Regions from separate parts of the Streptomyces sp. NPDC031111 genome, predicted to be linked through region 2. Evidence: riboswitches for the same ligand, from Rfam matches in the RefSeq annotation. Region 2 holds a riboswitch; each other region holds the start of a gene.

Region 1 (6,133 bases), on a different contig from region 2:
CCGCTCCGTCATCTCCTTCATCACGCCGTTCGCCTCCAGCGTCCCGATCGCGGAGTTCGCCTTCGGGCAGGTGAGGTAGTAGAGCGTGGGGAAGGGCGTGCCGTCGGGCAGCCTCGGCGCGGTCTCCACGACGTCCGGCTGCCCGCAGGGGCAGCGGTGCGCGATGGCGCGCAGACCGCGCGGGGGCCGCCCGAGCTGCTGCTTGAAGGCCTCGACGTCCGCGTCGGTGGGCTCGGTGCGCGGGGTCGTGGGCAGATCAAACAACGTCAGCGCGGAGCGCTGTCCTTGGGGGGTGGTGGTCGGGCGACGGGCGGGCGTGTCCATAGTGTCTTTCTACGGCTTTCTGCAAAGGGTCACTGGTCGGCGGCGTCGGCCTTGTCGACGCCGTCCCAGACGTTCGAGTACCAGGGGCGGTCGGCGGCCTCGAGATCGGTGCGGGACTTCTGGGCCGTACCCGGGTCGATGACGATGTAGCCGGTCTCGCCGGGCATGACGTAGTGCAGCCGTCGGCGGATCTCCTGCTCGGCGTACGCGTCGTCCTGCCAGCGCGCCTTCATGTCGCGCAGCCGTTCGACCCGCTGGCGGGTCTCGTCCTGCTCCTGCTGGAGGTCGGCGATCTCCGCGCGCTGGGAGACGTACTGCCGCATGGGGTAGGCGAGGGCCACGATCAGGGAGCAGACCACCAGGGCGAGCAGCGCCGCCCGGCCGGTCAGCCGGGAGCGGCGGGCCTGGCGCTTGGTCTGCGAGCGGTAGACCCGGGCGGCGGTCTGCTCACCGATCAGCCGGATCCTGGTCGCGGTGGAGAAACGGTCCCGGTCCTTCACCGCCATGGCTCCGCCTCTCGTTCACCGTCATACGTGCGTACGTCCCCGCACACGGTACGGGACCGGGTACGGGGACGTACGTACGACGCTTCCTACAGGAGTGGTGCTCAGCCCTTGAAGCGGGGGAAGGCCGAGCGGCCGGCGTACACCGCGGCGTCGTCGAGGATCTCCTCGATGCGCAGCAGCTGGTTGTACTTGGCGACGCGCTCGGAGCGGGCCGGGGCGCCCGTCTTGATCTGGCCGCAGTTGGTGGCGACGGCCAGGTCGGCGATGGTGACGTCCTCGGTCTCGCCGGAGCGGTGGGACATCATGCACTTGAAGCCGTTGCGCTGGGCGAGCTCGACGGCGTCCAGGGTCTCGGTCAGCGAGCCGATCTGGTTGACCTTGACCAGCAGGGCGTTGGCGGCGCCCTCCTCGATGCCGCGGGCCAGGCGCTCCGGGTTGGTGACGAACAGGTCGTCGCCGACGAGCTGGACCTTGTCACCGAGCTTGGCGGTGATGGTCTTCCAGCCCTCCCAGTCGTCCTCGAACAGCGGGTCCTCGATGGAGACGAGCGGGTACGCGTCGACGAGCTCGGCGTAGTACTCGGTCATCTCGGCGGCGGAGCGCTCCTTGCCCTCGAAGGTGTAGGAGCCGTCCTTGTAGAACTCGGACGCGGCGACGTCGAGGGCGAGGGCGATCTGCTCGCCGGGGGTGTAGCCGGCCTCCTTGATGGCCTCGAGGATGAGGTCGAGGGCCTCACGGTTGGAGCCGAGGTTCGGGGCGAAGCCACCCTCGTCGCCGAGGCCGGTGGCCAGGCCCTTGCTCTTCAGGACCTTCTTCAGCGTGTGGTAGACCTCGGCACCCCAGCGCAGGGCCTCGGAGAAGGACTCCGCGCCGATCGGGGCGATCATGAACTCCTGGATGTCCACGTTGGAGTCGGCGTGCGAGCCGCCGTTCAGGATGTTCATCATCGGCACCGGGAGCAGGTGCGCGTTGGGGCCGCCCAGGTAGCGGAAGAGCGGCAGGTCGCTGGCCTCGGAGGCGGCGTGGGCGACGGCGAGCGAGACGCCGAGGATGGCGTTGGCGCCGAGTGAGCCCTTGTTGTCGGTGGCGTCCAGGTCGAACATCGCCTGGTCGATCAGGCGCTGCTCGGTGGCGTCGTAGCCGACGAGCTCCGGGCCGATCTGCTCGATGACGGCCAGTACGGCCTTCTCGACGCCCTTGCCCAGGTAACGGTTGGCATCGCCGTCACGGAGTTCGATGGCCTCGAAGGCGCCGGTGGAGGCGCCGGACGGGACGGCGGCACGACCCGTGCTGCCGTCGTCGAGGCCGACCTCGACCTCGACCGTGGGGTTGCCTCGGGAGTCCAGGATTTCCCGGGCTACGACGACGTCGATGGACGGCACGAGCATCTCCTTCTTGGATGTGACGCGGGTGAGCAGGACCCCGGGGGGTCTTGCGAGACCGAGCCTAACCGGCTCCGGGCGATCGGCCAGCGGTCGACCGTCCCGTGGACAGAACCGAGAGTAAATTGTTTCCGAACGGAACAAAGACGTTTCCCGGAAACAGGACGGAACCGGTGCCGGTCATGACGTGAAAACCCCGCCCCGGTGCGTACGGGGGAAAACGCACCGGGGCGGGGAGCGGGGAGGCCGCTGCTGCTTACTTCAGGTGCAGCTGCTGGCCCGGGTAGATGAGGTCGGCGTCGTCGACGATGTCGTCGTTCAGCTCGAACAGCTTGGCCCAGCCGCCCTCGACGTCGTGCTCGGCGGCGATGGAGCTGAGGGTGTCGCCCTTGACGACCTTGTACTCGCCGTCGCCCTTCGCGACCTTCTTGCCGGTCGGGGTGGTGACGGTCTTCTTCTCGGCCTTCGGCTCGGCGGCCGGGCGCTCGGCGGAGCGGGACGCCTTCTGCTCGGCCTCACGGGTCTCGGTGGAGCCGGTGCTCTGCGAGGAGCCCGAGTCGTCCGAGGCGGAGCCGGTGTAGGCGGCGTTGGACAGGCCCTTGCCGCAGACCGGCCAGGCGCCCTTGCCCTGGCCCGCGAGGACCTTCTCGGCGATCTCGATCTGCTGGGCCTTGGTGGCCTGGTCGGCGGTGGCGGCGTACTGGGTGCCGCCGTAGCCGGCCCAGGTGGAGGCGGAGAACTGCAGACCGCCGTAGTAGCCGTTGCCGGTGTTGATGGACCAGTTGCCGCCGGACTCGCACTGGGCGACGGCGTCCCACTCGGAGGCGGTGGCGGCGGAGGCGTTGCCGGCCGCCATCAGCGGGGCGGCGACGGCGGCGGAGGCGACACCGGCGACGGCGATCGCGCGGGTGGCCTTGGACGGACGACGGTGCTTGCCCTTGCCGGAAAACAGCATGGATGGATCCCCTCACCGACGCCTGCGAGGTGAGCTGTCGGGTTCGGGCCGGTTGAGTTGCCCGGCCACGTCCCTCCCGGGACGCGGCTTCACCCCAAGCCGGATCCGGCGTCAACTGCCCGGACACGGCGCTTACCTTGGGTCCCCCGCTCCTGCCTACGGCGCATGACGCGACGACTGTTCCCGTGCTGCCACTGGCAGGATTCGGCGTGGCGGCAGCCGGGGCCCGCGGTGGCGAGCGGTCACGACCGTAGACACGCGATCCGCGGAATTTCAAAGACGATCAGGGCTTCTGAGACCTATCTCTCACAGCCTTTAAACCGGACATTCACCGCGAACCATGACGCCAACTACCGCCGCGTCCATGCCCTTTCGGGTGTCACCTTTCGCCCGGTTCGACCCCGACCTCGAGCTCCTGGCCGGGCAGGATGAGGTCCGGGTCGGCGCCGACGACCTGCTCGTTCTCGGCGTAGAGCGACCGCCATCCGCCGTCGAGCTCAAGGGAGTCGGCGATGGACGACAGACTGTCGCCGGTGCGCACGGTGTACGAACCGTCGGCGGCGTCGCGGGATGCGTCGGTTCCGCGCGAGGCATGCCGGCCGGACGAACCGGGCGTGCGGTCCGCACCCGCGCCCTCCTCGGCACTGGCGCCGCGGTGGCGGCCATTGCCGCTGTTCTGCCCCTCGGTGACCGCCGAAGAACCTTCACTCTGCCCGGACTTGTCCGACTCGTCACTCTTCGGGGTGGCCGAGGCGGAGGGGGAGGCGCTGGATCCGTCGTCCGAGCCGGTGTCCGAATCGCCGCCCGACTCGGTGGATTTGTCCGACTCAGCCGATTCATCGGCCGAATCCTCACCATCGGACGACGGGTCGGCGGTGGCCGACGGAGAGGAGGAAGCGGACGATTCACCGGAGTGGGACGATCCGGACGAGTCCGAGGAATCGGATGAATCCGAGGAGTCGGAGGAGTCGTCCGAGGAGCCGGACGGGTCCGACGTCGGGTCCTCCGACACGCCCGTGTCGATGTCCGCCGACGCCGAGTCCTGGTTCAGGCCCGCGAGCAGTCCGCAGGCCCGCCACGCGCCGACCCCCCGGTCGGCGAGGACCCTCTCGGCCACGGCTATCTGCTGGCCCCGGCTGGCCTGGTCGGCGCTGGGCGCGTAGTCCAGGCCGCCGTAGTTCTCCCAGTCGTCCTGGGTCAACTGAAGGCCGCCGTAGTAGCCGTTGCCGGTGTTCTGGCTCCAGGAGCCGCCGCTCTCGCACTCGGCGACGCGGTCCCAGGTCGAGCCGTCGGCCGCGCTGGCGCTGCCCGCCCCGAGGAGCGGGATCGCGATGGCGGAGCCGGTCACTCCGGCCGCGACGAGGAGAGCCGGAGCCTGGCGGGGGCGACGGTGCCGACCGTTCCCGGAGAGCATGCGGAGACCTTTCGCGAGACAGCAATGACCGGCGCGGCGAAGGGATACCGATACACCGCACTTGATGGGTGAACGTATCGGCAGACGATCACTTGTCACAAGTTCATGCCGCGCAGATCACGTGAAGATCACAGAGTTGAGGGCGTGTCATGTTTGCGCGGGTCCTGCCGTGGGGACAGGAGTGAATTCCACGGGGAGGGTGCGCAGTCCGCGCATGATGAGGCCGCCCCGCCAGCGGAGTTCGGCCGGTTCCACCGCGAGCCGCAGGTCCGGCAGACGGGTCAGCAGGGTGGCGAGCGCGGTCTGGCCCTCCAGGCGGGCCAGCGGGGCGCCCAGGCAGTAGTGGATGCCGTGGCCGTATCCGAGGTGCTGGTTGTCGCGCCGGCCGAGGTCGAGCAGGTCCGGGTCGGCGAACCGTTCCGGATCCCGGTCCGCGGCGGCCAGGACGACGAGGACCGGGTCACCGGCCGCGACGTGCTGCCCGCCGATGGTGACCGGCTCGGTGGCGAACCGCCACGTGGCCAGCTCCACCGGACCGTCGTAGCGCAGGAGTTCCTCGACGCCGGTCTCCAGCAGACCGCGTTTCCCGGCGGCGAGGGACCGTTGCAGACGTTCACGCTGACCGGGGTGGGTCAGCAGGGCGTAGGTGCCGTTGCCGATCAGGTTGACGGTGGTCTCGAAACCGGCGAACAGCAGGATGAACGCCATCGCGGCGGCCTCGTTCTCGGTGAGGTGCTCACCGTGGTCGGAGGCGCGGATGAGGCCGGAGATGAGGTCCTCGCCGGGGGCGGGGTCGGCGGGGAGCGCCTCGCGCTTGCGGTGGATCAGCTCGGCGAGATACCCGCGCATCTTCTTCACGGACCGGGCGACGCCACCGCGCGGCCCTCCGCCGTGACGGATCATCATGCCCGCCCAGTCCCGGAAGTCGTCCTGGTCCTCGCGCGGGACGCCGAGCAGGTCGCAGATGGCGTAGATGGGGAGGGGGAAGGCGAACTCGTGGATGAGGTCGGCGGAGCCGTTGTCCGCGAACCGGTCGATGAGCCCGTCGGTGAGCTCCCGCACCCGGGGCGCGAACTCGGCGACGCGGCGCGGGGTGAACGCCTTGCTGACGAGCCGGCGCAGCCGGGTGTGGTCCGGCGGGTCGATGTTGAGCAGGTGCGTCATCAGCTCGGCCTGCCGCTCCCCGGGGATCCCGGTCTTCCCCTTGGCGTGCGCCGGCTCGTCGTGGTGCGCGGGGTTCTTGGACAGCCGGCTGTCGGCGAGGGCCTGCTTGGCATCGACGTACCGCGTGACCAGCCACGCCTCGACCCCACTGGGCAACCGCGTCCTGCGCACGGGCGCGTGCTCACGGAGCCAGGCGTAGGCGGGATAGGGATCGGCGGCGAACTCCCAGGTGAAGAGTTCGGGAGCGGCGGGCTGGTCATGCATGCGGCGACCCTAACGGGCGGGACACCTCAGGGGGCGCGGGGCAGCACCCTCAGGGGCGCGGGGAACTGCGCGAAGGGGGGTCCGGGGGCGGAGCCCCCGGGGACGGGACGGGAAGGGGCGGCGG
Region 2 (6,133 bases):
GCGGTGAGGGTGAGCCCGCCGATCTTCGTCGCCTCGTGCCAGTCCAGCTCGCGCAGCCGCGTGGCGGACACGCCCCAGCGCTCGAGGTGCGCGCCGACGCCGAGGGGCACGGCGAACAGGGTGTCCGTCCCCGCCAGTGCCTTGATCGTGGGCAGGTCCAGGTGGTCGTAGTGGTCGTGGGAGATCACGACGACGTCGACCGGGCCGAGCGCGGCCAGCGGCAGCGGCACGGGGTGCAGCCGCTTGGGCCCGGCGAAGGGGAAGGGCGAACAGCGCTCTCCCCACACGGGGTCGAACAGGACGCGGTGTCCGTCGATCTCCGCGAGCACGCTGGAGTGGCCCATCCAGGTCAGGCGCAGTCCGGTGGCGGGCGGACGGGAGATGTCGGCGAAAGTGGTCGGGTGCACCGGGATGCCGCCCGTCGGGGCGCGGCGGGAGCGGGCGTCCCTGTCGAAGTAGATCTTCGCCAGGTCGCGTGTCGACCCCGAGGGGCGGATCCGGGCGGCGCCCCCGGGGTTCTGGAACACGCCGTTCTTGAAGTGCGGGGATCTGCGGATGCGCGCCATGCGCTCGCCGCTCGGGTCCGCGCCGAAGGCCTCGGGCCGCAGGGCGCTCGGCCCGGAGCGCTGGGAACGGGAACCGGCCACGGTACCTCCAGGTGGAGTCGGTCAGACATTCCATTATGTGCGGCCGGTCCGGTACCGCGGTGCCGGATACGGCTGTGCCGGACGAGGCGGCCGTCACGCCACCGAGGCGATCCGTTCCCTGATGTCGTCCGGGGACAGCGCCCCCTTGGCGGTCACGTGGTCGCCCGACGACTCCCCGCGCAGGCGGCGGCCGATCCACGGCACCAGGTACTCGCGGGCCCAGTGGACGTCGTCCCGGCGGACCTCGAGGGTGCCGCGGGGCGGCAGGGGCGGCCAGGGCTGTTCCGGGTCGGCGGGAATCTCCATGCCGAGGATCTGTCCCGCGCGGAGCGCGACGCGTGTGTGCCCCTCGGGGGAGAGGTGCAGCCGGTCGGCGTCCCAGGCCCTGCGGTCCTGGACGCTCCTGAGGGACCACAGGTCGAGCACGGGGCAGCCGTAGCGGTCGGCGATGGCCCGCACATGTCCGTTGTATGTCGCGATCTTGCCGCGCAGATGCTTCAGCAGGGGGACGCCGCGGGTGTCGAACCCCGTGGTCACCATGACCGTGCCGGACACGGCGGTGAGCGCGGCGACCGCCCGCTCGAAGCGTTCGGCCACTTCGTCCGGGTCGGTGCCGGGACGGATGATGTCGTTGCCGCCCGCGCAGAACGACACCAGGTCGGGGGCGAGTTCGACGGCCCGGGGCAGCTGGTCCGCCACGATCTGGTCCAGCAGCTTTCCGCGCACCGCGAGATTCGTGTACTGGAAGTCGCCTTCGGGCCTGCGGTCGGCGAGAAGGACGGCGAACCGGTCGGCCCAGCCGACGAACGCCCCGTCGGGTCCGGGGTCGCCGACGCCCTCGGTGAAGCTGTCCCCCAGCGCCACGTACGACCCGATCACTGCTCTGCTGTCACTCTTCGAATCGTCTGCCACAGCGATCCATGATTCACCTTGGAATGTGACCTACGCGACCGTAAGGAAGGGTTGACGTGCGGTGAGATAAGACACCCTCAAAATGTTGGCCAACTCCGGAATACGCCGGAGGCCGGACCCGGGGATCGGGGTCCGGCCTTCGGCGCGCGTGTCAGGCAGGTTGTCTCGGGGGTCAGCCGATGGAGACGCCCTTCGAGGAGAGGTACGCGACCGGGTCCACGTCCGAGCCGTAGTTCGGGGTGGTGCGGATCTCGAAGTGCAGGTGCGGGCCGGTCGAGTTGCCGGTGGAGCCGGAGAGGCCGACCTGCTGACCGCCGGTCACCGTCTGGCCGGCCGAGACGGACAGCGAGGACAGGTGGGCGTACTGGGCGTAGTGGCCGTCCTCGAGCTGGATGACGACCTGGTTGCCGTACGCGCCCGCCCAGCCGGCGGAGACGACGGTGCCCGGGCCGACGGCCTTCAGCGAAGTACCGGTCGGGACGGCGAAGTCGACGCCGGTGTGGTAGCCGCTGGACCACATGCTGCCGGCCACCTTGTAGGCGGTGCCGAGGCTGCCGCCGGGCACCGGCGAGGAGTAGCCGGAGGTGCTCGCGGCCTGGTCGGCGGTGGTGGTCTGCGCGGAGGCGTCCGAGGAGGGCTGCTCGGCCTGCTTCTCGGCGGGCTGCTCGGCCTTCGGCTCCGCGGCCTTCGGCGCGGACGACTTCTTCGGCGCGCTCGGGGCGGCCTTGCCGTCGACGGAGAGCTTCAGGCCGGGGTGGATGAGCGACGGGTCGCCACCGATGGCCTCGCGGTTGTCCGCGTAGAGCTTCTTCCAGCCGCCGTCGACGTGCTCCGTCTCGGCGATCTTGGCGAGGTAGTCGCCGGCCTTCACGATGTACGTGCGGCCGTCGTCGCTCTTTTCGGCGGTGGCCTTCTGGCCTGCCACGGAAAGGGACTGGACTGCCTTTTCGGGGGCGGCCTGCGGCGTGGCGGCGTGCGCGCCGGTGGCGCCGAGAAGCGGCAGGGCGAGTGCGGCGCCACCGGTTCCGGCGACGGCGATGGAGCGGGTGAAACGCTGGGCCTTGGTACGGCGGTGCTTACCCTTCGCGGGCATGACGAATTCCTCTCCGGCGCCTACGAGGTGAGCTGTCGGGTTCGGACTGGAGATGCCCGGCCGCGTTTTCGCGCGGCTTAACCCCAAGCCGTTCCGGGAACCGGAACAGGCAGTCGTACCTGTGGGTCCCCCGCTCCTGCCGTGCACGGGTCAGTGTGTGAAGGCTCCGGGCGGCGGCAGGATTAGGCGTCCGTCCGGATCGGTGGCGAACGTAAGCGACCCGGACGCGAAGGGACAAGCGCGAGGTTCACCGCGAACCCGTTTTTCCGTGATCCACAGGGGGAAATGACGTCACCCAGCGTCAACCGGGATTCTGATTCCGCCGTGAATTCCCTTGTCATTCGCCAGAATTACGTGAGCATGGCGACAACACATCGTCACGGATATGACGATGCTCACGCACCCCTTTCCCATCTCCCTTTCTATCGGGGCACGTTATGGCGAAGCCGCCGAAACTCCCTAATCGGACAGAACGCCTGAATCGCCCGGCCGCAGACGTCGCAGCCGGAACACCGCCGCATCCAGATCCCCCCGCAGACCGGTGCGCAGCCCGTGGTGCAGCAATACGGCACCTCGATGGGTTTCGCCGGTTTCGAGGCATTCGTACGAAGCGTCCGGATCGAGGCCGCGCAGCCGGAGCGCCGGGACGGGCTCTCCGAAGTGCTGCGCCTGGAGGCAGGCCAGGACGACGGCCCGGTCGCCGAGGACGTACTGCACCGCGCTCAGCCCGCCCTCCGGAGGGCGCAGCCGGTACAGGTCACCGCGCTGGACGAGGGGCCGGATCTCCTTGTACAGCGCGACCCACTCCCGCGCCTCGGCGAGCTCCTCCCCCGTCCACCGGGTGAGATCACCGCCGATGCCGAGCACCCCGGCCATGGCGCTGACGAACCGGAAACGCAGCGGGCTGACCCGCCCGTTGAGCATCGCGTTCGGACTGTCGGTGACCCAGGCGGCCATGACCCGGGCCGGGTGGAGCTGGCTGAAGCCGTGCTGGATGGCGAGCCGGTCGAGCGGGTCGGTGTTGTCCGAGGTCCACACCTGGTCGGTACGGGAGAGGACACCGAGGTCGATCCGGCCGCCGCCGCCCGAGCAGGACTCGAAGGCCACGCCCGGATGGGCGGCCCGGAGCCGGTCCAGCAGGGCGTACAGGCCGCGCACATGGTCGGTCCACAGCCGCTGCGGATACGGGTCGTCCGGCCAGCCGGCGTCGGTGAAGCAGCGGTTGAAGTCCCATTTCACATAGTCGACGGGGGTGCCGGAGAGCAGCCCGTCGAGCCGCTCCCAGAGGTACTCCCGGACGTCCTCGCGCGCGAGGTTGAGGACCAGCTGGTTGCGGAACTCCGTGCGCCGCCGCCCCGGCTGGAACTGCACCCAGTCCGGGTGCGCCCGGTACAGGTCGCTGTCCGGGTTGACCATCTCCGGCTCGACCCAGATGCCGAACCGCATGCCGAGCCCGTGCACATGATCCGCGAGCGGCTTCAGGCCGCCGGGGAAGCGGTCGGGGTTGGGCGTCCAGTCGCCGAGCCCGGCGCGGTCGCTCGTACGGGCGCCGAACCAGCCGTCGTCGACCACGAACAGTTCGACGCCCATCCCGGCGGCCCGCGCGGCGAGCGCCCGCTGCTGCTCCTCCGAGATGTCGAACCCGGTGGCCTCCCAGGAGTTGAACAGCACCGGCCGGTCCCGGCCCGCGTCGGGGACGACGTACGTCCGCTGGTAGGCGTGCCACGCGCGGCTGGCGCCGCCGAAGCCGCCGTCGCTCCACAGCCCGGCGAAGACCGGTGTGACGTACGTCTCGTCCGTGCCGAGCATCAGCAGGCCGGAGTCGTCGTGTCCCGCGCCGCCGGTGATCTGCACGCGCGCGTCGGGGAGTTGGGCCACCGCGATGCGCCAGGACCCGGACCAGCCCAGGGCGCAGGCGTAGACCTCGCCGCGTTCCTCGGTCGCGTCGGTGTCGAGCGCCACCCAGGGCAGGTGCTGGTGCCCGGTGTGGCCGCGGCGGCTGCCGACGACCTTCTCGCCGTGGATGAGCGGCGCGCGGGTCAGCCGGGACTCGGCGGCCCAGCGGCCGTGCAGCTGGGACAGCCGCCAGTGCTCGCGGTCGGGCAGGGTCCAGGTGGCGGAGTCCGCGCGCAGCAGCTCGACCGCCGGGCCCCGGTTGTTCAGGGTCACCCAGCGCTCGATCACGTCGTCGCGCATCCGGTAGTGCAGGGTCACGGTCAGTCCGTCGTCGCGGAAGCGCAGGCGGAGTTCGCCGTCGACGGCCTCATGGCCCTCGAAGGCCCATTCGGTGCCGCGCCGCCCGTCGGCGGCGCGCACGGACAGGGCGGGCCGGACGAAACGGGGGCCGCCCTCGACCGGGTACTCCTCGCGCCCGTCCAGCCGGGACTCGAACGGCCAGTCGTCCGGCAGCGGGAGCGCGGCCAGGGCCTCCGCGTCGGCGAGCGCGATCCGCGGGCCCCAGTGCAGATGCACCAGCTCGTCGCGGTCCGTGACATGGAGGGCGTAACTGCCGGTCGGCCCCGACAGGAGCCATGTACGACCGTCTTGGGAGACCTGCGTCACACGAACCTCCAACAGACCCGAACAGATGCGACCAGACACCAACATCATCGGGGGCGTGGGGGCGGCCGGGCAATGCCTGTGGACAACTCATTGCCCCAGGCAGGCATGTCGTATCGTCGTGGGGTGCCCGTCGACGAGCCGAGCCGGCGGCGCCGAGTGGGAGGAGTCCCCGTGACGCAGCAGATCCCGTCGACCGAACCCGAGCTGGCCGGAGTACGCAACTTCCGCGATGTGGGCGGACTGCCGACCGTGGACGGTCGGCGGGTGCGGCACGGGGTGCTGTTCCGCAGCGGGCATCTCGCCCACGCGACCGCGGAGGACGCCGTCTTCCTGTCGTCGCTCGGGCTGCACACCGTCTTCGACTTCCGCAACGCGGCCGACCAGAAGCTGGAGGGGCCGGACGTCGAGCTGCCGGGCGTGCGGAACGTGAACCTCCCGCTCAGCGACCCGGCGGACGGCGCCGAGTTCTGGAAGATGGTGCGCGACGGCGACCTGGACCAGCTGCGCTCGATCCTCGACGGCGGCAAGGGCGCGGACCGGATGATCACGTCGTACCGCACGATCATCAAGGAGCGCACCGCCGAGCACTCCCGGGTGCTGCGCGCGCTCGTGGAGGACAGCGTCCCCGCGCTGATGCACTGCGCGGCCGGAAAGGACCGCGCGGGGCTGTCGGTGGCGGTGACGCTGCTCGCCCTGGGCGTCGAGCGGGACGCGATCGTCGACGACTACCTGAAGTCCAACGCCAAGCACCGCCGCTACAAGGTGCAGCGCAGCGGCAGTTCCGCCTCGGCCTACTCCCCCGAGGTCATGGAGCTGCTCAGCCCGCTGTTCGACGCGCGCGCGGAGTATCTGGCGGCGGCCTTCGAGACCGTCGAGGAGACCTGGGGCGGTGTGGACCCGTATCTGGAGCAGGGGCTCG
Region 3 (6,133 bases), on a different contig from region 2:
GCGGTCCTGGCCGGACTCGTCGACCGTGCCGTGGTAGACCTCGTTGGACGCGCTGTCGTAGCCCCAGACGTCCTTGCCGTTGTGGATCAGGCTGTACTCGGCGGCGTTCTCCAGGAGCGACAGCTTCTGCCGGTCCGGGCCGTCGGTCGCGACGCGCAGGGTGTGCGTGCCGGAGGCCAGTTCGGTGAGCTTGGCCGAGGGGTCGGCGGAGGAGCCGCCGTCCTCGCCGCGCTCCATGGCGCCGGAGGCGAGGCTGCTCTCCAGGCCGCCGAGGTTCGGCAGACCGAGGTCCGTGGTGATCTTCACGGTGCCGGACAGCTGCTCCACGTCCGACTTCGCGATCTTCTCCATCAGCTGCGCGGCGGTGATCTCCGGCAGGTCGGGGTCGCCCGAGTCGGCGATGGCGGGGACGAGCCCGATGGTCGCGGCCGCCACTCCCATCACCGTGACCGGGACGACGTACCGCGCGGCCCTGCGCCGCCCCGCGCGCGGCTCGTCGACCTCCCTCGCGGTCGTCATGTCGTCGGAATCGTACGGTGCCATGTGTGCCCTCCGTGGTCGGCGGCGGCTTCCGTCTCGTGTCCTCGCACCAGTCTCACCCTGAGCCGCCATTCTCACCCGAACCGGTGAGAAGTGGTGTTGTCCGTCGTTGTCCATCTGACCAAATCCGGCAGGCGGATTCGTCAGACCCCGGACGCAACTCCACGTACTGCTGCGGTATGACACGGGGGGCGGTTTCCTCCCCCGACCAGTAGGGGTCGGGGAGGAGTTCGGGCCGGCTCAGCCCGCGCGGTGCACCACCGCGTCGCACAGCTGCACCAGCGCGGCCTTCGCCTCGCACTCCCGCAGCGGGGCCAGTACCGCACGCGCCTCCTCGGCGTAGCGCACGGTGTCCCGGCGGGCCTGGTCCAGGGCCGGGTGGGCGCGCAGCAGCCGCAGCGCCTCGGCGTGCCGGGCGTCGTCGGTGAGGTCGGAGTCCAGCAGCTCGCACAGGGCGATGTCCTCGGCCAGTCCCAGCCGGGCCGCCCGCTCGCGCAGCCGCAGCACGGGCAGGGTGGCGATGCCCTCGCGCAGGTCGGTGCCGGGGGTCTTGCCGGACTCGTGGGAGTCGGAGGCGATGTCCAGGACGTCGTCGGCGAGCTGGAAGGCGACGCCGAGCCGCTCGCCGTACTGGGTGAGGACGTCCACGACCGTCTCGTCGGCGCCGGACATCATCGCGCCGAAGCGGCAGGAGACCGCGACCAGCGAGCCGGTCTTGCCGCCGAGCACGTCCAGGTAGTGGTCGACCGGGTCGCGGCCGTCCTGCGGTCCCGCGGTCTCCAGGATCTGACCGGTGACCAGCCGTTCGAACGCCTCGGCCTGGACCCGCACGGCCTCCGGTCCGAGGTCGGCCAGGATGTGCGAGGCCCGAGCGAAGAGGAAGTCGCCGGTGAGGACCGCGACGGAGTTGCCCCAGCGGGCGTTCGCGCTCGCGACTCCGCGCCGCACCTCGGCCTCGTCCATCACGTCGTCGTGGTACAGCGTGGCCAGGTGGGTCAGCTCCACGACCACGGCCGACGGCACGACACCGGGCGCGTAGGGGTCGCCGAACTGGGCGGCGAGCATCACGAGCAGCGGACGGAACCGCTTGCCGCCGGCCCGCACCAGGTGCTGGGCGGCGCCTGTGATGAAGGGCACCTCACTCTTGGTGGCCTCGAGCAGCCCCTCCTCGACAGCCGTCAATCCGGCCTGGACATCGGCTTCCAGAGCCTGGTCCCGCACGCTCAGCCCGAACGGCCCGACGACGGTCACGAGGGGTCTCCTGTCTGCTGGTGTCCACTGGTGATTACACGGTTTGTCGATAGGTCGCTGCCATCACTCAAGTCAGCGTATCCGGTCACGTTTCGATCACCGCCAGCGCCCAGGGTTACGGGCAGGGCGCTACGGGATCGAAAGGCGAGCGATTTTGATCGGTTGATAACAACGGACATTCCCTGACTTTCACGGACGTAGCGATCGACTCCTCGGCCCGGCCTCCGGCCCGCCGTCCGGACCGCTCCTCGCCGCGCGAACCATCCTGCCCGCCCCGACGTCCGATTTGCCGCAAATACCAAGCGAATTCCCCTTGGCGAGAAATGCGCTCGCGAGTGATCCCCAGTGAAGTGGGTCACGCGCACCCCGGTACCCGCACCACGGGCCTTCACTCCCCTTTCCCCCTTCCACAGAGTGGAGTTGACCCTTGGCACTCGCAAAGGATCAAGCGCCCAAAACACCCCAACTCAAGATCAAACGGCGTGATGCGTGACGGCCGCACTTGTTCCCGACATGTGCTCTCGCATACGTTCCCGGCCTGCCGGGTGGACGCCGAATCCTGCCGCCGCCCGCATCAACCACCGACGATCACTCATGACGGCAGGAGCGGGGGACCCAGGTAAGCCGCCGGGCCGGCCACGCGCCGGAACGGCTAGGGGTGAAGCCATGCCCGCAGGGGCACGGCCGGGCACTCTCCCGCCCGAACCCGACAGCTCACCTCGCAGGCGTAGGAGAGGAACCCAGACATGCCCACTTCCGGTCTGCACCGCCGCTTCGGCAACAGCCGCCTCGTCCGCTCCCTCGCCGTCGCCGGCACCGGCGTCGCCATGGTCGCCCTGCCGCTGGTCGGCGCCACCGGCGCCTCCGCGGCCACCACGGCCGACACGACGACCACCACGGCCGCCGCCACGACCGCCTACCCGGACAACCTCGACGGCTGGATCCGCGAGTCGCTGGACGTCATGGCGCAGCACGGCATCCCGGGCAGCTACGAGGGCATCCACCGCAACATCATGCGCGAGTCCTCCGGCAACCCGCTCGCCATCAACAACTGGGACTCCAACGCCGCCGCGGGCACCCCGTCGAAGGGCCTGCTCCAGGTCATCGACCCGACCTTCGCGGCCTACCACGTGCCCGGCACCGCCTTCGACCCGTACGACCCGGTCGCGAACATCACGGCGGCCTGCAACTACGCGGCCGACCGCTACGGCTCCATCGACAACGTCTTCGGCGCGTACTGAGCCACCCGCTGACGGCCCAGCACGGCCGTCTTGTCGAACAGTCGCTCGAGGACGACGGCCACGCCGTCGTCCTCGTTCGACGTGGTGACCTCGTCTGCCACCGCCTTCAGCTCGGGGTGCGCGTTGGCCATGGCGACGCCGTGGGCCGCCCAGTCGAACATGGGGATGTCGTTCGGCATGTCGCCGAAGGCGATCGTCCGCGCCGGGCTCAGCCCCAGGTGCTCGGCGGCCAGCGCCAGTCCCGTCGCCTTGGTCACCCCGCACGGCTGGAGCTCCACGGTGCCAGGACCCGACATGGTGACCGTGGCCAGCGAGCCCACCACCGACCGCGCCGCCGCCGCCAACGCGTCGTCGGACAGGTCCGGGTGGCGCAGCAGCACTTTGCTGATCGGCATGTCCCACAGCTCGGCCCGCCGCTCCACCCGTACGGCGGGCAGGGTCGGATGCGGCATCAGATAGCCGGGCTCGATCAGCGTCAGCCCGTCGACCCCGTCCTGGTCGACCGCGGCGTACACCTCCCCCACCTCGGCCTCGATCTTGCCGAGCGCGGTCTCCGCCAGTTCCCGGTCCAGCGTGACGGACCACAGCATCCGGTCCGCGCCGGCGTCGTACACCTGCGCACCCTGGCCGCACACCGCGAGCCCCGTGCAGCCGAGGTCGTCCAGGAGCGGACGCACCCTGGGGGCCGGTCGCCCCGTCACCACGAGGTGCCGGGCACCTGCCCGCTCCACCCGCGCGAGCGCGGCTAGGGACCGGTCGGACAGGGTGTCGTCGCCGCGCAGCAGCGTCCCGTCCAGGTCGGTGGCGATGAGTGAACAATCGGTGGGTGCGGCCATGATCAGAGAATACGGACAACACGACGGCGCGATTCACCGTGCATCACCGTGTACGGAACCGCTCGCTTTCCGTGCGCTTCCGCTTCCGTCATCGCCGGGTACGGACCGGTTCAGGACTCTTTCACCGTTTGGCAAGAACATGGTCCGCTATCTACCGTCCCCCCGCTCCGGGGCGGTACCTTCCAAGAGTCCAGGGGGGACTTGATCGGGGGGTCAGGTGAGCAGTGGACGCATGCGCGTGCTGAGGCCGGAGGAGCTCAGCGAGGGGGAACGGGAGCGCTGGCGGGAACTGCGCGCCGCGACGGACGCACCGCGCAACCCCTTCATGGAACCGGAGTTCACCGTCGCCGTGGGCCGGGTGCGTGCGCGGGCCCGGGTCGCGTCGCTGTACGAGGGCACGGAACCGGTGGGCTTCCTTCCGTACGAGCGGGGCGCGTGGGGGCAGGGCCGGGCGATCGGGCTCGGGGTGTCGGACTGCCAGGGCGCGGTCCTGGCTCCCGGTGTCGCCCTGGAGACCGGTGAACTGCTGCGCGGCTGCGCGGTGTCGAGCTTCGTCTTCGACAACCTGGAGGCCGACCAGGGGCTGCTGGTGCCGTACGCGGCGGAGGAGCACGCCACCTATGTCATCGACGTGGAGAAGGGCTACGAGACGTACGAGTCGGTGCTGCGCACCCAGTCGCCGAAGTTCCTGAAGACCACGCTGGCCAAGGAACGCAGGCTGGGCCGCCAGGCCGGGCCCGTGCGGTTCGTCTTCGACGAGCGCGACCCGGCCGCGCTGCGCGCGCTGATGGAGTGGAAGTCGGCGCAGTACCGCAGGACCGGGCGCCGCGACCGGTTCGCGCGGGAGTGGATCGCCCGGCTCGTGGGCCGGCTCGCCGAGACCCGGGCCCCGCAGTGCACGGGCACGCTGTCGGTCCTGTACGCCGGCGAACGCCCGGTCGCCGCGCACTTCGGGCTGCGTTCGGCGTCCGTGCTGGCCTGCTGGTTCCCGGCGTACGACCCGGAGTTCGCGAAGTACTCGCCGGGTCTCGTGCTGCATCTGCGGATGGCCGAGGCGGCGGCGGCCGAGGGCATCGGGATGCTCGACATGGGGCGCGGGGCGGCCGAGTACAAGGACTCGCTGAAGACCGGCGAACGCGCCGTGTACGAGGGGGCGGCCACCCGTCCGGGCGTGGGCGCCGCGCTGCACTGGCTGAGCCGCGAGCCCGCGCGCCGCGCGCAGGGCTTCGTCCGCGCCCGCCCGCGCCTCGCGTCGCTGGCGTCGCGGACCCTGAAGGGCGCGGCACGGCTGCGCCGGTCCTGAGGAGGGGGGAGGGACGGATGTCCCGGAGAACAGGCACGCAGGAGGAGATACGACGGTTCCTGGCCATCGGCGCGGTCCAGGTGGCCGACCTGGACCTGGCCGGTGACGAGGCCGTGCTGAGACCCGGCCCGGGAAGCCCGCCGGTGACGCACGGCGAGGTGTTCCTGCTGGTCAGACGGTCGGGCCGCCCGGTGGGGACACTGCTGACACACGTACCGGAGGGGCCGGACCCGCGGGCGGTGCTGACGGAGGCGGCCTCCGGAGTTCCGCGGGAGGCCGAGGGCGCGGGGGGCGCCGCGGAGCCGCCGTACGCCTCGGTCGTCGTGGCCACCCGGGAGCGCGCCGGGCAGCTCGCGCGGGCGCTGGACTCGCTGCTCGCGCAGGAGCATCCGCGGTTCGAGGTCGTCGTCGTCGACAACGCGCCCGTGACCGGCGAGACCCGTGAGCTGGTGGAGCGGAAGTACGGCGAGCGGGTGCGGTACGTGTGCGAGCCGGTGCCCGGACTCGCGACCGCGCACAACAAGGGGCTGGCCGAGTCGCGGGGCGAGGTCGTCGCGTTCACCGACGACGACGTGGTCGCCGATCCGCGCTGGCTCACCGAGCTGACCGCGCCGTTCGCCGCCGACCCCCGGCTCGGCTGCGCCACCGGACTGATCCTGCCCGCCCGGCTGCGCACTCCCGCCCAGGTCCTGCTGGAGAGCCACGGCGGCTTCGCGAAGGGCTTCACACCGACGACGTACGACCCCGGGGACCCGCCGCGCGACGAGCCGCTGTTCCCCTTCACCGCGGGCCGCTTCGGCTCCGGCGCGAACATGGCCTTCCGTACGGAGGTGCTGCGCGGCGTCGGCGGCTTCGACCCGGCCACGGGTGCCGGGACGGCCGCCCGGGGCGGCGACGACCTCTACGGATTCGTCCGCGTCCTCGCCCAAGGGCACCGGCTGCGCTACACGCCGTACGCGCTG

Evidence for each region. Region 2 has a riboswitch for cyclic di-AMP ahead of ACZ470_RS10195 (M23 family metallopeptidase). Riboswitches for the same ligand answer to the same signal wherever they lie in the genome.
Region 1: another riboswitch for cyclic di-AMP. It lies ahead of ACZ470_RS31835 (transglycosylase family protein); the one in region 2 lies ahead of ACZ470_RS10195 (M23 family metallopeptidase).
Region 3: another riboswitch for cyclic di-AMP. It lies ahead of ACZ470_RS04585 (transglycosylase SLT domain-containing protein); the one in region 2 lies ahead of ACZ470_RS10195 (M23 family metallopeptidase).

What each region holds. Positions count from the first base shown of each region.
Region 1 is NZ_JBVIGS010000019.1:98,476-104,608, reverse strand. It holds gene ACZ470_RS31850 (DUF501 domain-containing protein) at 1-324, opposite strand, end outside; gene ACZ470_RS31845 (FtsB family cell division protein) at 354-830, opposite strand; gene eno (phosphopyruvate hydratase) at 932-2,212, opposite strand; gene ACZ470_RS31835 (transglycosylase family protein) at 2,469-3,167, opposite strand; cyclic di-AMP (ydaO/yuaA leader) riboswitch at 3,172-3,341, opposite strand; gene ACZ470_RS31830 (transglycosylase family protein) at 3,547-4,581, opposite strand; gene ACZ470_RS31825 (cytochrome P450 family protein) at 4,729-6,009, opposite strand.
Region 2 is NZ_JBVIGS010000003.1:716,656-722,788, reverse strand. It holds gene ACZ470_RS10205 (MBL fold metallo-hydrolase) at 1-647, opposite strand, end outside; gene ACZ470_RS10200 (SGNH/GDSL hydrolase family protein) at 741-1,526, opposite strand; gene ACZ470_RS10195 (M23 family metallopeptidase) at 1,732-2,652, opposite strand; cyclic di-AMP (ydaO/yuaA leader) riboswitch at 2,655-2,818, opposite strand; gene ACZ470_RS10190 (alpha-galactosidase) at 3,112-5,259, opposite strand; gene ACZ470_RS10185 (tyrosine-protein phosphatase) at 5,386-6,133, shown strand, end outside.
Region 3 is NZ_JBVIGS010000002.1:195,863-201,995, reverse strand. It holds gene ACZ470_RS04595 (LolA family protein) at 1-543, opposite strand, end outside; gene ACZ470_RS04590 (polyprenyl synthetase family protein) at 781-1,791, opposite strand; cyclic di-AMP (ydaO/yuaA leader) riboswitch at 2,364-2,534, shown strand; gene ACZ470_RS04585 (transglycosylase SLT domain-containing protein) at 2,538-3,032, shown strand; gene ACZ470_RS04580 (HAD family hydrolase) at 2,996-3,868, opposite strand; gene ACZ470_RS04575 (GNAT family N-acetyltransferase) at 4,101-5,171, shown strand; gene ACZ470_RS04570 (glycosyltransferase family 2 protein) at 5,189-6,133, shown strand, end outside.